DNA from 3 places in the Streptomyces sp. NPDC107500 genome. Region 1 is predicted to be linked to each of the others. Evidence: riboswitches for the same ligand, from Rfam matches in the RefSeq annotation. Region 1 holds a riboswitch; each other region holds the start of a gene.
What was found. A riboswitch is a leader RNA that binds a small molecule or an ion and turns the genes downstream of it on or off. The one in region 1 is predicted to bind cobalamin.
Positions count from the first base shown of each region.

Region 2: another riboswitch for cobalamin. It lies ahead of ACZ67M_RS05865 (cobalamin biosynthesis protein); the one in region 1 lies ahead of metE (5-methyltetrahydropteroyltriglutamate--homocysteine S-methyltransferase).
Region 3: another riboswitch for cobalamin. It lies ahead of ACZ67M_RS10390 (energy-coupling factor ABC transporter permease); the one in region 1 lies ahead of metE (5-methyltetrahydropteroyltriglutamate--homocysteine S-methyltransferase).

Region 1 covers NZ_JBVJPF010000007.1:453,132-457,400, forward strand. Annotated here, with positions in the region: gene ACZ67M_RS28515 (TSUP family transporter) at 1-110, shown strand, start outside; gene ACZ67M_RS28520 (GNAT family N-acetyltransferase) at 158-1,087, opposite strand; gene ACZ67M_RS28525 (hypothetical protein) at 1,259-1,693, shown strand; cobalamin riboswitch at 1,767-1,987, shown strand; gene metE (5-methyltetrahydropteroyltriglutamate--homocysteine S-methyltransferase) at 2,156-4,269, shown strand, end outside.
Region 2 covers NZ_JBVJPF010000001.1:1,317,680-1,321,948, forward strand. Annotated here, with positions in the region: gene ACZ67M_RS05860 (cobyric acid synthase) at 1-723, opposite strand, end outside; gene ACZ67M_RS05865 (cobalamin biosynthesis protein) at 720-1,685, opposite strand; cobalamin riboswitch at 1,787-1,926, opposite strand; gene ACZ67M_RS05870 (hypothetical protein) at 2,063-2,284, opposite strand; gene ACZ67M_RS05875 (inorganic phosphate transporter) at 2,319-3,548, opposite strand; gene ACZ67M_RS05880 (class II aldolase/adducin family protein) at 3,773-4,269, shown strand, end outside.
Region 3 covers NZ_JBVJPF010000002.1:977,774-982,042, reverse strand. Annotated here, with positions in the region: gene ACZ67M_RS10405 (ATP-binding cassette domain-containing protein) at 1-37, opposite strand, end outside; gene cbiQ (cobalt ECF transporter T component CbiQ) at 34-783, opposite strand; gene ACZ67M_RS10395 (energy-coupling factor ABC transporter substrate-binding protein) at 784-1,122, opposite strand; gene ACZ67M_RS10390 (energy-coupling factor ABC transporter permease) at 1,119-1,826, opposite strand; cobalamin riboswitch at 1,857-2,042, opposite strand; gene ACZ67M_RS10385 (potassium channel family protein) at 2,124-2,669, opposite strand; gene ACZ67M_RS10380 (chloride channel protein) at 2,666-3,961, opposite strand; gene ACZ67M_RS10375 (DUF7144 family membrane protein) at 4,235-4,269, shown strand, end outside.

The sequences.
Region 1 (4,269 bases):
TGCCGGTGATCGCGGTGCTGCGGCGCCGCCCGCCCCGCATCCCGGACCGCGCCCACGCGTGGACGTACGTGGCGCTGCTCGGCGCGGTGACGGTCGCGATGGTTGTCTGACGCGCCGGGCCGACGCCGCGGACCGCCGCCCGGTGCCGCACCGGGCGTCAGCCGATGACTGCCTCCCAGGTGTCGACCGCGAAGTGGACGGTCATGCCGTTGCGGCCGTAGAGGCGCGGAGCGCCGGTGGCGTTGGCCGTGTCGACCCCGAGCCCCACCGTGTCCCGGCCCCGCGCGGCGAAGTGCGCGAAGGCGTGCCGCAGGAGGAATCCGCCCAGGCCCCTCCCCCGTGCCGCGTCCAGCACGCCGAGGGCGCGGATCCAGCCCATGGCCTCGCGGTCGTCCCGGGCCAGCAGGAAACCGGCGTCCCCCAGGTCGTCGGTGGCGGCGATCCACACCAGGGACCAGTCGAGCCCCTCGGCGTCGATGTCGCTGAGCCAGAGCCGGTACGGACGCGGCTGGAAGTCGAAGTGGGAGGCGAACGCCTGCTGGTACAGCTCGTGCACCCGGACACGGTCCGCCTCCGTCGCGCAGGCGCGCACGGCCACCCCGGCCGGGGCCCGCGGCGGCAGGTCGGCCGCCGGGTCCACCGCCCGGCGCAGGACGTGGTGGGACCGGACGACCCGCCAGCCCCGTTCCGCGAGGAGCGCCGTGTCGGTCGTGGGCCGGGCGTTGAGGTGCAGGTGGACGACGGCCCGAGCGGCCCCGTTGGCCCGTGCCTTGGCGAGGGCGCGGTCCTCCATGGCGGCCAGCAGCCGCAGGCCGGTGCCCTGGTGGTCGGGGAGCACGTAGTGGTCGATGTCCACGCGCTCGCCGCCGGACTCGTCCCACAGCAGCCCGTAGGCCACCAGCCGGCCGCCGTCGAAGGCGAGCCACGAGTCGCGGGTCAGATCCGTCTCGGGATGCTTCAGGTCGGCCTCGACGGTGTGCTGGTCGGTCTCGGGGCGGCCGATCTCGATCCGGTCGATCTCGTTGAGGAGCTGGGTGATGGCGGGCGCGTCGGCAAGGGTGGCCGGCCGCAGGTCGGCGGTGGACATGAGAGCAGAATCGGGGGCACCGGCGGGCACCCGCAACGGAATTTCCGCCCCGCCACGCGGCTCGGGCCCCGCCCGGGCGCGGACCGGCGCGATTGGTGGACGTAGGTCCGCGAACCGCGGGCATACGGGGGTCCTGAGGACCTTCTCCGTCGCCGACCACGGGAGTCTCCTGTGACACCGAGCCTGCGCACCGCACGCGGGTGCCGTGCCGCCGCCGTTCTCCTGCTCGCCGCCGCCTGGTACGGGGGCAGCCACCACCCCTGGCTCGCCCTGCCCGGTCTCTACGCCGCGGCGGTCATGGCCTGGTGCGCGGCCCGGGAGGGAGCCGAGCACCGGCGGCGGACGGTCCTGGCGCGCCGGGCCGAACTCCTGGCCCGCCCGCCTCACCGGCAGCCGGTCCCTCTCGCCCCCTGCTGCGCCTTCTGGCGGCACTCCGACGGCGCCGTGCACGGCCAGGAGTGCACCCGTCCCGCCGCCGCCCGGGTCGCCGTGGGCGGCGACTGCTGCGAGGTGTGGTGGACCTCGCTGGGCTCGGCGCACGACACGGCCTGCCCGCGGCACGCCGACGCGCCGGGGCAGGACCGGAGCACCTGGGCCCAGCAGTAGTCCGCCGACGGCGTGTCCCGTCGCACCGTCCGCATGCCGGACGCGTCCGGACGATTCCGGGGTGGTCCCCGGTAGGGTGAACGGTGCAGCTGGTTCGCCCCGTCCGCCAGGCGGGGTGTCGTAAGAGGGAACCCGGTGGGAATCCGGGACTGCCCCGCAGCGGTGAGCGGGAACGACCGCCGTCATACGCACTGGGTCCGACGTACCGGGCCCGGGAAGCGACGGCCAGTAGGTGTCCTCCGGACGGAGGGCGTGCCCGCGAGTCCGAAGACCTGCCAACTGCCCGCGTGCGGACCGTTCCGCGCGCGGACATCCCGGTGACCTCGAGGGCGGGTCGGCGTGCACCAGACGGAACGGCCGTGCCTTTGCCGCGCGGGGTCGTCACCGTCCGGCCGGCCACGACCTTCGCGCTCTCGTTCCGTCCCCGGGATCTCAGGGACTCATCTCGCGAAGGAGATCTCCGTGACAGCGAAGTCCGCAGCCGCGGCAGCACGGGCCACCGTGTACGGCTACCCCCGCCAGGGTCAGAACCGTGAACTGAAGAAGGCCATCGAGGGCTACTGGAAGGGCCGCGTCAACGCCGACGCCCTCCACGCCACCGCCGCCGAACTCCGGCGCGACAACCGGCGGCAGCTCGCCGACGCCGGCATCCACGAGGTGCCCACCGGTGACTTCTCGTACTACGACCACGTCCTCGACACCACGGTCATGGTCGGCGCGATCCCCGAACGGCACCGCGCCGCCGTCGCCGCCGACGCGACGGACGGCTACTTCGCGATGGCCCGCGGCACCCAGGACGTGGCGCCGCTGGAGATGACCAAGTGGTTCGACACGAACTACCACTACCTCGTCCCCGAACTCGGTCCCGGCACCGTCTTCACGGCCGACTCCACCAAGCAGGTCGCCGAGCTGAAGGAGGCTCTCGCCGAGGGCCTCACCGCCCGTCCGGTCCTGGTCGGCCCCGTCACGTACCTGCTGCTCGCCAAGCCCGCTCCCGGCGTGCCCGCGGACTTCGAGCCGCTCACGCTCCTGGACCGGCTGCTTCCCGTGTACGCCGAGGTCCTCGCCGACCTGCGTGCGGCCGGCGCCGAATGGGTCCAGCTCGACGAACCCGCCCTGGTGCAGGACCGCACCCCGGCCGAGCTGAACGCGGCGGAGCGCGCCTACCGTGATCTCGGCGCCCTGTCCGACCGTCCGAAGCTGCTGGTCGCCTCGTACTTCGACCGGCTCGGCGACGCCCTGCCGATGCTGGCCAAGGCACCGGTGGACGGGCTGGCGCTGGACTTCACCGAGGCCGCCGCCGCCAACCTCGACGCGCTCGCCGCCGTCGGTGGACTGCCCGGCAAGCGCCTGGTCGCCGGTGTGGTCAACGGCCGCAACATCTGGATCAACGATCTGCAGAAGTCCCTGACCACACTCGGCACCCTTCTCGGGCTCGCCGACCGTGTCGACGTCTCCGCCTCCTGCTCCCTGCTGCACGTCCCGCTGGACGCGTCCCTCGAGCGGGACATCGACCCGCAGATCCTGCGCTGGCTCGCGTTCGCCCGGCAGAAGACCTCCGAGATCGCCACGCTCGCCAGGGGCCTCGCCCAGGGCACCGACAGCATCACCGGCGAACTCGCCGCCAACCGTGCCGACCTCGCCTCCCGGGCCACCTCACCCATCACCCGCGACCCTGCCGTCCGCTCCCGTGCGGAGGCCGTGACCAGCGCCGACACCCGCCGTTCCCAGCCGTACGCCGAACGGGCCGCGGCGCAGCGCGCCCACCTCGGGCTGCCCCTGCTGCCGACCACCACCATCGGCTCGTTCCCGCAGACCACCGAGCTGCGCACCGCGCGCGCCGACCTGCGCGCCGGGCGCCTGGACGCGGCCGGTTACGAGGAGCGCATCCGGTCGGAGATCCAGGAGGTCATCTCCTTCCAGGAGAAGACCGGTATCGACGTCCTGGTGCACGGCGAGCCCGAGCGCAACGACATGGTCCAGTACTTCGCCGAGCAGCTGACCGGCTACCTCGCCACCCAGCACGGCTGGGTCCAGTCGTACGGCACCCGCTACGTCCGTCCGCCGGTCCTGGCCGGTGACATCTCCCGCCCGCAGCCGATGACGGTGCGCTGGACGAACTACGCCCAGTCCCTGAGCGATCGCCCGGTCAAGGGCATGCTCACCGGGCCCGTCACCATGCTCGCCTGGTCCTTCGTCCGCGACGACCAGCCGCTCGGCGACACCGCCCGCCAGGTCGCCCTCGCCCTGCGCGACGAGGTGAACGACCTCCAGGCCGCCGGCACCTCGGTCATCCAGGTGGACGAGCCCGCGCTGCGCGAGACCCTGCCCCTGAGGGCCGCCGACCACGCCGCCTATCTGGCGTGGGCGACCGAGGCGTTCCGGCTCAGCACGAGCGGGGTGCGTCCGGACACCCAGATCCACACCCACATGTGCTACGCGGAGTTCGGCGACATCGTCCAGGCCATCGACGACCTCGACGCCGACGTCATCAGTCTGGAGGCAGCCCGCAGCCACATGCAGGTCGCCCGCGAACTGGCCGCCCACGGCTACCCGCGGGAGGCCGGACCCGGCGT
Region 2 (4,269 bases), on a different contig from region 1:
GACCCGCAGACCGTCCTCCTCGTCGATGCCGAGCCCGTGCCGGAAGGGCAGCACCCCGTACGTCCGCCGCCCGGTCAGGCCGTGCAGCATGTCGAGGCCGGGCTCCAGGAGCGACACGTCGCCGCGGAACTTGTTGACGAGGAACCCGGCGACCAGCGCCTGGTCCTCGGGCGAGAGCAGCGCCACCGTGCCGAAGAAGGAGGCGAAGACGCCCCCGCGGTCGATGTCGCCGACGATCAGCACGGGCAGCCCGGCGCCCCGCGCGATCCCCATGTTCACGATGTCGGTGCGGCGCAGGTTGATCTCGGCCGGGCTGCCCGCGCCCTCACAGATCACCGCGTCGTAGGTGCCGCGCAGCTCGGCCAGCGAGTCGAGCACCGTGCCGAGCAGCCGCTCCTGCCGCCCGCCGTGGTAGCCGCGGGCGGTCATCTCGCCGACGGGCCTGCCGAGCAGCACCACCTGGCTGCTGCGCTCGCCGCCGGGCTTGAGCAGCACCGGGTTCATCAGCGCGGTCGGCTCCACCCGGCAGGCCTGGGCCTGCATGGCCTGGGCCCGCCCGATCTCCGCCCCCTCGCGCGTCACGAAGGAGTTGAGCGACATGTTCTGCGCCTTGAAGGGCGCGACCTTCACGCCCTGGCGCACCAGCCAGCGGCAGATCCCGGCCGTGACGACGCTCTTGCCGGCGTCGGAGGTGGTGCCGGCGACGAGGAGTCCACCGTTCATGACGTACGTCCCTTCCTGACGGCCCCGCGCACCAGCAGCCGGGCGCCCACGCACGCGACGAGCGCCAGCCCTCCCACGCGCCGGGAGAGCCGTGCGGCCCGTTCGATGTCGCCGGAACCGGCCCGGACGGCGCGCCCCGACGCCCCGTTGAGCACGGGCCGGTGCTCGACCCGCCCGCCGTAGGAGAGCGTCCCGCCGAGCCGCACTCCGAGGGCGCCCGCGAAAGACGCCTCCACGGGACCGGCGTTGGGGCTCGGGTGGAGTCCGGCGTCCGCGCGCCAGGCCCGTACGGCGCCCCGCGGATCGCCGCCGGCCACTATGGCCAGCAGGGCGGTCAGGCGGGCGCCCGGCCAGCCCGCGAGGTCGTCGAGGCGGGCCGAGGCCCAGCCGTACCGCCGGTAGCGGGGCGACTTGTGGCCGACCATGGCGTCCAGGGTGTTCACCGCCCGGAAGCCGAGCAGCCCCGGCACTCCGCCGGCGGCACCCCACACCAGGGCACCCACCACGGCGTCCGAGGTGTTCTCGGCGACCGACTCCACGACCGCCCGCGCGATCCCGTCGGCGTCCAGCGACTGCGGGTCCCGCCCGCACAGGTGCGGCAGCCGCGCCCGGGCCGCCTCGACGTCCCCGGCCTCCAGGGCCCGGCCGATGGCGAGCGCCTCGCGCACCAGCGACGTACCGCCGACCACGGCCCAGGTGGCCGCGCCGGTCAGCGCGACCGAGGCGGCGGGGGAGCGGCGTACGGCGTGCGCGGCGGCCGAGCCCAGGGCGGTGGCGCCACCGGCGCACACCAGGGTGTGCAGCGCGCCCCAGCCCCGGTGGTCACGCCACAGCACCCGTTCCACGGCACCGGCGGCGCGGCCGAACGCGGCGACCGGATGTCCGCGGCGCGGGTCGCCGAGGAGGAGGTCACCGAGCAGCCCGGCGGCGGCGCCGTACGCGAAGACGCGTCCGGCACGCACGGGTTCAGCCGGTCACACGGGCAGGAGAGCACCTGGTACTGAACGTCGATCGGCAGCCGGGCATCGCGTCGCGTCCTCACTCAGGGTGTCCACGCCCTGGTTCGAAGAGTCCGGCGGTGAGAGTTCCTGGCTACCGGGGTCTGACCCCCGGTCACAGTGGCGGGACCGCGCCGGAATCGCACCGGGCTTCCTCTCCTGCCGCCGTAAGTGGCCCCGGAAGTCCACCACGGCGCGAGAACACCCGTCAACCTGGCGTTGACCTGCGGCGGGGGAGTGTGCCGAGCCCCACACACGGGTGGTGCGCGCCGGTACACGAAGGGGCGGGGCGCGCGACGGTCCGAGTCCGTCCCGCGCTCCGCCCCGGGGTGTGCCGTGGGTCAGGCGACGATCAGATAGATGCCGTACGCCACCGCCGCCGCGCAGGCCGCGAAGCACGCGTACGCGCCGGTGACCGCGAGGGCCGCGGAGCCGCCCGCGGCGGTGGCCCGCTCCTGGCGGGAGAGGCCGGCGATGCCGAGGGTGAACAGGCCCACCAGGGCCACGGTGGCCACGAGGCTGACGCCGAAGACGGAGCCCAGTGCTGCCCAGTCGATGCTCATGGGGGTTCGCTTCCTTCGTACCCGGGACGCGGGCTCAGACGGTGGTGGCGGCCGACGCGGGCCTGGCCTCGGACGGGTCGGCCGGCAGCTCCTCGGCCAGGTGCGCCGGGGGCGGGGAGACGGCGGCCATCGCCGTGGTGACCACACCGGCCGACTCGGGCTCGTGGGGGTCGACGACGTTGGTGTGGTCGACGACCTCGCGCCGGGAGATCTTCCAGATGGCGGCGCTGGAGGCGACCAGGAAGACCGCGACGCAGGCCGTGCCCCAGTCGCCCATGCGGCAGACCCACTCGGCGATCGCGGCGACCAGGGCCGCGGCCGGCAGCGTCAGACCCCAGGCGACGAACATCCGGGTGGCCGTGGACCAGCGCACCACGCCGCCCTTGCGGCCGAGGCCGGCGCCCATCACCGCACCGGAGACCGAGTGCGTGGTGGAGAGGGAGAAGCCGAGGTGGGAGGAGGCCAGGATGACCGTCGCGGCGCTGGTCTGGGCGGCGAAGCCCTGCTGCGGCTGGAGGTCGGTCAGGCCCTTGCCCATGGTGCGGATGATGCGCCAGCCGCCGAGGTAGGTGCCGAGCGCGATGGCGATGCCCGCGGAGAGGATGACCCACAGGGGCGGGTCGGAGTCGGGGGCGAGCGCGCCGCCGGCGACCAGGGCGAGAGTGATGATGCCCATCGTCTTCTGGGCGTCGTTGGTGCCGTGGGCCAGCGAGACCAGCCCGGCGGAGGCGATCTGCCCGGCGCGGTAGCCCTTGGCGGCGGCCTTGCCGTCGGCCCGGCGGCCGAGCCGGTAGGTCAGCCGCGCGCCCAGCAGCGCCGCGACACCGGCGACGATCGGGGCGGCGATCGCGGGGATCAGCACCTTGGTGACGAGCGCGTCGCCGTTGACGGCGCCGACGCCGGCCGAGGCGACCGCGGCACCGATCAGACCGCCCATCAGGGCGTGCGAGGAACTGGACGGGAGGCCGACCAGCCAGGTCAGCAGGTTCCAGAGGATCGCGCCGACCAGGGCGGCGAAGATGACCTCGGGACGGATGCCGGTCTCGTCGACGAGACCCTTGGAGATCGTGTTGGCGACCTCCACCGAGAGGAAGGCGCCTACAAGGTTGAGGACGGCGGACATCGCCACCGCCACCTTGGGCTTGAGCGCACCGGTCGAAATGGTCGTTGCCATCGCGTTCGCGGTGTCGTGGAAACCGTTCGTGAAATCAAACGCGAGTGCGGTTACCACCACAATCGCGAGGATCAGCGAGAAGCTTTCCATTTACCCAGGCAATCGTTCGAGGTCATTGGCTGGACGAACGTAGGTAACCATGGTGAACGGAAGATGAACTGGGCAGGGCGTCGCGGTGACCGGAAGCGGCGTCGCCGCCTCCCTCTGCGTGGCCGTCCCGGTGCTCTCCGGAGACGCCCCTGGCAGGATCACCGCCAGACCGGCCGGCGACCGGCCCGGAGAGGCGCGGGAGCGCTCGTGAGGAGACGGTGACTGTGACGTATTCGCGGGTCGGACGGGCTGCCGGCCCGGACGAGGAGCGGGCCTGGACGGACCTCGTCGCGGCGGCCCGGCGCACGGTCGCGGACGGGCTCGTGGTCGGTACCTCCGGCAATGTCTCGGTGCGCGTCGGCGACACGGTCCTCGTCACCCCTTCGGGTGTGCCGTACGACCGTCTGGCGCCGGGTGACGTGACCGGCGTCGCCCTCGACGGACGACAGGTGCTCGGCACCCTCCTCCCCACCAGCGAACTGCCCCTGCACCTCGCCGTGTACCGCGCGGACGACGCCGCCCGGGCCGTCGTCCACACCCACGCCGTGCACGCGACCGCCGTCTCGCTGCTGGTGCCCGAACTGCCGCCCGTGCACTACATGACCGCCGCCCTCGGCGGCCCCGTCCGGGTCGCCCCGTACGCCGCCTACGGCACCGAGGAGCTGGCCCGCGGCATGCTCGATGCCCTCGACGGCCGCACCGGCTGCCTGCTGCGCAACCA
Region 3 (4,269 bases), on a different contig from region 1:
CCAGCGCCTGAGCCGTGGCCTCGCTCGTTCCCTTCACGACAACGGCCCTTCCAGTACGAGGGTGAGGGCGGCCAGTGCCGCCAGCAGCGCGCCGCTCGCCGCCGTGAAGGCCACGGAGACGCGGGCCTCGGGCACCAGGACCCGCAGGGTGCCGTCGTAGCCGCGGCCCGCGAGCCCGGACTGGAGCCGCGCCGCCCGGTCGAAGGCCCGCACGAAGGCCGTGGCGCCGAGCCCGCCCAGCGAACGCCAGGTCGCGGCCCGGGTGGTGTGCCCGAGCCGCGCCGCCTGCGCCTCCCGGATGCGGCGCACCGAGTCCAGCAGCAGGAAACTCATCCGGTACGTCACCAGCGCCACGTCCACGACCGGCGCGGGCACCCCCGCCCGCACCAGCCGGGGCAGCAGGTCCGACATCGGCGTGGTGAACGCGAACAGCAGCACCCCGAGCGAGGCCGCCGAGGTCCGCAGCAGCAGCTCACCGGCGCGCACCGGCCCGCCCTGCGCCACCGTCAGAAACCCGTCCGCGCCCCCGACCTGGACGAGCAGCGGCAGCGCGCCCGTCACACAGAAGCCCAACGGCACCCGGTACGCCCGCCACAGCCGCCGTCCGGGCACCCCCGCCGGGCCGAGCAGCACCGCAAGCGCCGTCACCAGCACCAGCGCCGCGCCCGGCCAGGGCGGCAGCGAGATCGCGAGCACGGTCAGGCCGAGACCGAGCACGGCCTTGTCCACGGGGTGGCGGCGGCGCCACCGGCTGCTGTGGGCCGCCGCGTCGATCGGCAGCACTCAGTCCCCTTCGGGGGTGTCCCGCAGTGCCGCCGCCGCGCGCTCCTCGCCCTGCCGCCGGCCTCGGCGCACACCGAAGTAGTACGCCAGCACGCCCGCGCCGAGCGCGGCCTGCACCGCGAACAGCGCCGACTCGATCTCCCCGGACGGCGGTTCGTACAGCGGCGAGAACCACGGCTCGTAGTCCGGCTCGATCTCCGTGATCGCCGTCTCCGCCTCCGCGTCCGCGCCGGCGAACGGCTCCTCCTTGTGGTCGCCGAGCCCCAGCACCAGCGGCAGCACCGCGAGCGCGGCCACGGCGAGCAGCAGCAGGGCGTTGATCTTCGCGTTGCGGGTCATCGGGCCACCGCCTCCTGCTCGTCGGACGGGGTCTTGCCGGACCGGGTCAGCAGTACGCCCAGCCGGGTCAGTTCGCCCTTGCTGGACTGCACCAGCAGCCGCATCACGATCACCGTGAGCAGGCCCTCGCTGACCGCGAGCGGGATCTGCGTGACGGCGAAGATGGAACCGAACTTGCCGAGGGCGCCGGTGAATCCGCTGCTCGGGTCCGGGAAGGCCAGCGCCAGCTGCACGCTGGTCACGCAGTAGGTGGACAGGTCGGCGACGAAGGCGGCGAAGAACACGGCGACCATCAGCGGCACGTCGTAACGGCGCAGCAGCCGGTAGACGCCGTACCCGGCCCAGGGACCGACGATCGCCATCGAGAAGACGTTGGCGCCCAGCGTGGTCAGCCCGCCGTGGGCGAGCAGCAGCGCCTGGAAGAGCAGGGTGATGGTGCCCAGTACCGCCATGATCGGCGGCCGGAAGAGGATGGCGCCCAGACCGGTGCCGGTCGGATGGGAGCAGCTCCCGGTGACGGAGGGCAGTTTCAGGGCCGACAGGACGAACGTGAAGGCACCGGAGGCGCCGAGGAGCAGCGTGCTCTCCGGGTGCTCCCTGACCTCACGGGTGAGTGACCGGACTCCGTGGACGACGAACGGCGCGGACGCGACACCCCAGGCGATCGCGTGCGCCGGTGGCAGAAAGCCCTCGGCTATGTGCATGGCTCAGCAGACCCTCTCCAGCACCTCGTGGATGGACGACGCGCCTTGGCCGGTCTCCTGGCTGACGGGTAACGCAGTCCGGGCAACGCCTTCCCGGATCACAAGGATCCAGTGGCTGCCCACGAGGGGCCGGAGCCGGACTTCCCGATTCACAGTGGCGAGGGCCGCACCGGCATCACACCGGATTTCCCGTTCACCAAGGCGTGGCGACAGTAGTGCTCCCACCGGTGCGGTGACAAGCGGGCCCCGGCCGGCGGGTATCCGGACGACCGGCCCTGGGCTGCGGAGACGTCGCCCTCAGCCGGTCCGGTCCCGTTCCGTGCGCCGCACCACCATCGCGCGCGCCCGCGTGCTGAGCGCGGTCGCGGCGGCGGTGAGGAAGACGAAGCTGTAGGCGATCTGGAGCATCGTCACGATCCGGGCGGACTGCCCGCTGGGCGTGATGTCCCCGTACCCGACCGTGGCGAGGGTGACCACCGTGAAGTAGAGCGCGTCGACACGGGTGTGCAGGCCGGTGAACTCGCCCGGCTCCTTGGCCAGGGCGTAGTACGTGGCCGAGAAGATGTGCACGGACAGGATGATGAGCAGGGTGATGACCATGCCGGGCTTGGTCTCGGGCCGGTCCACGAGGACGTGGTGGATCTGCCGGAGCAGCAGCGCGGCCACGACGGCCAGCAGCAGAGCGCACAGCACCCAGCTCAGCACCGGCCGGTGCGGCCCCAGATGGTCGAGGGGGAGCAGGAAGTAGGCCACCACCACGGCCACCGCGACGCAGACGCGTACGGCCCAGGGCCGGGCGGCGCGCCAGGCGGAACGGGTCCGTACGGTGCGGCGCTCCGTCACCCGGTCGTTCCCGTCGTCGGGGCGTGGGCCGCCTCCGGTTCCGTCCGGCGCACGAGCTGGGAGACGACGAAGGAGACCACCGACGCGGTGACGATCAGCGGCATCTGGTCGTACGCGTCCCCGCCCGTCAGCAGTACCGCGAGGACCGCGCTGGACAGCGGCAGCCCCGTCACGGCGGCCGCCGCGGCGGCGATGCCGAGGGCGAGCGCGGGGGTCACGCCGAAGCCGGGCAGCCCGGAACAGGCCATCGCCGTCGCCGTGCCCAGCAGCACGGACGGGAAGATCGGACCGCCGCGCAGGCTGCCCAGCGCGATGCCCCAGGCCAGCCCCTTGCACGCGACCAGGGCGATCAGCGCGCCCACCGGCCAGGCGTGCGGGTCGGCCGCGAGCTGGGCGAGCGCGGCCTGCCCGGAGAGTGCCGCCTCGGCCGGGGAGCGGCCGGTGATCAGCGCGTACGCGGCGACGCACACCCCGACCGCGGTGGCGCAGGCGACCGTGCGCACGGCCGTGTGCCGGCGCGTCCACGAGACGGTGCGGTGCCCCAGCTCACGGGCCAGCGTGATCAGTACGGCGATCAGCGCCGCCGTCGGGATGCCCCACAGGAAGTCGCCCGCGTCCGGGTTGGCGGCCGGCGGCAGGTCGGGCAGGGCGAGCGCGCCGATCTTCAGTCCGGTCCACTGACCGAAGCCGGTGAAGACCAGCGAGCCGGTGGCGCTGGCCAGCAGACAGGGCAGCAGCAGGACCACCATCTGCGCCCCGGCCAGCCCCGCGCCCTCGATGAGCAGGACGGCCGCGGCCACCGGACCGCCGAGGATGGTGGAGATGGCGGCGGTGGAGCCGGCCGTCGCGAGGATCGCCCCGGCCCGCTGGTCGCCGCCCGCTCCCGCCCGCCGCCGCACCGCCAGCAGCGCGAGTCCGCTGCCGACCGCCATGAGCGGGGCCTCGGGACCCAGCACCACACCGAGGGGCAGCGTCGCCAGCGCGGCCAGGACCGCGCCCGGCAGCGCCTTGGGTCCGACGGGCGGCCCGCCCAGGCCGTTCACCGGCAGATGCCCGCCCGCGCCCGGCATCCGGGTCACGATCGGCGCGAGGATCAGCCCGGCCAGCACCAGCGCGGGCAGCGGCCACCACCAGGGCGGGGTGTCGTAACCGGCCGCCTCGGGCAGCGAGGTCCACACCCAGTGCTGCAACTGGTGCTGGAGGCCGACGAAGAAGAAGCAGGCCAGCGCGATCGGCACCCCCAGCAGCACGCACAGCAGCAACAGCCGCCGGTAGCCGGGGCTCAGCAGCATCTGCCGCAGCGACTGCTCGGCCCGGCCCGGGACGGCGTTCGCCGGCGCCGGCCGACTCGTCACGTGCCCTCCTTCGTCCGCTCCCGCGGGTGCGGCTCAGTTAACGCGAGGGGGCGCACGGCCGCATGCGCACGTAGGCGAGCCGTTCACCCGTACGGCGGACCCGCGTGGCCGGTGGGCCCGGCGCCCCGCAGGCTCGGAACGACCCGGCGGCGCCGTGCAGGGCCGGCGGGCCGAGGCCCGTACGGGGGACACGCAGAAAGGACCGCGCTCATGAGCCAGCACGCCGAACCCACTCCCGGACGCCC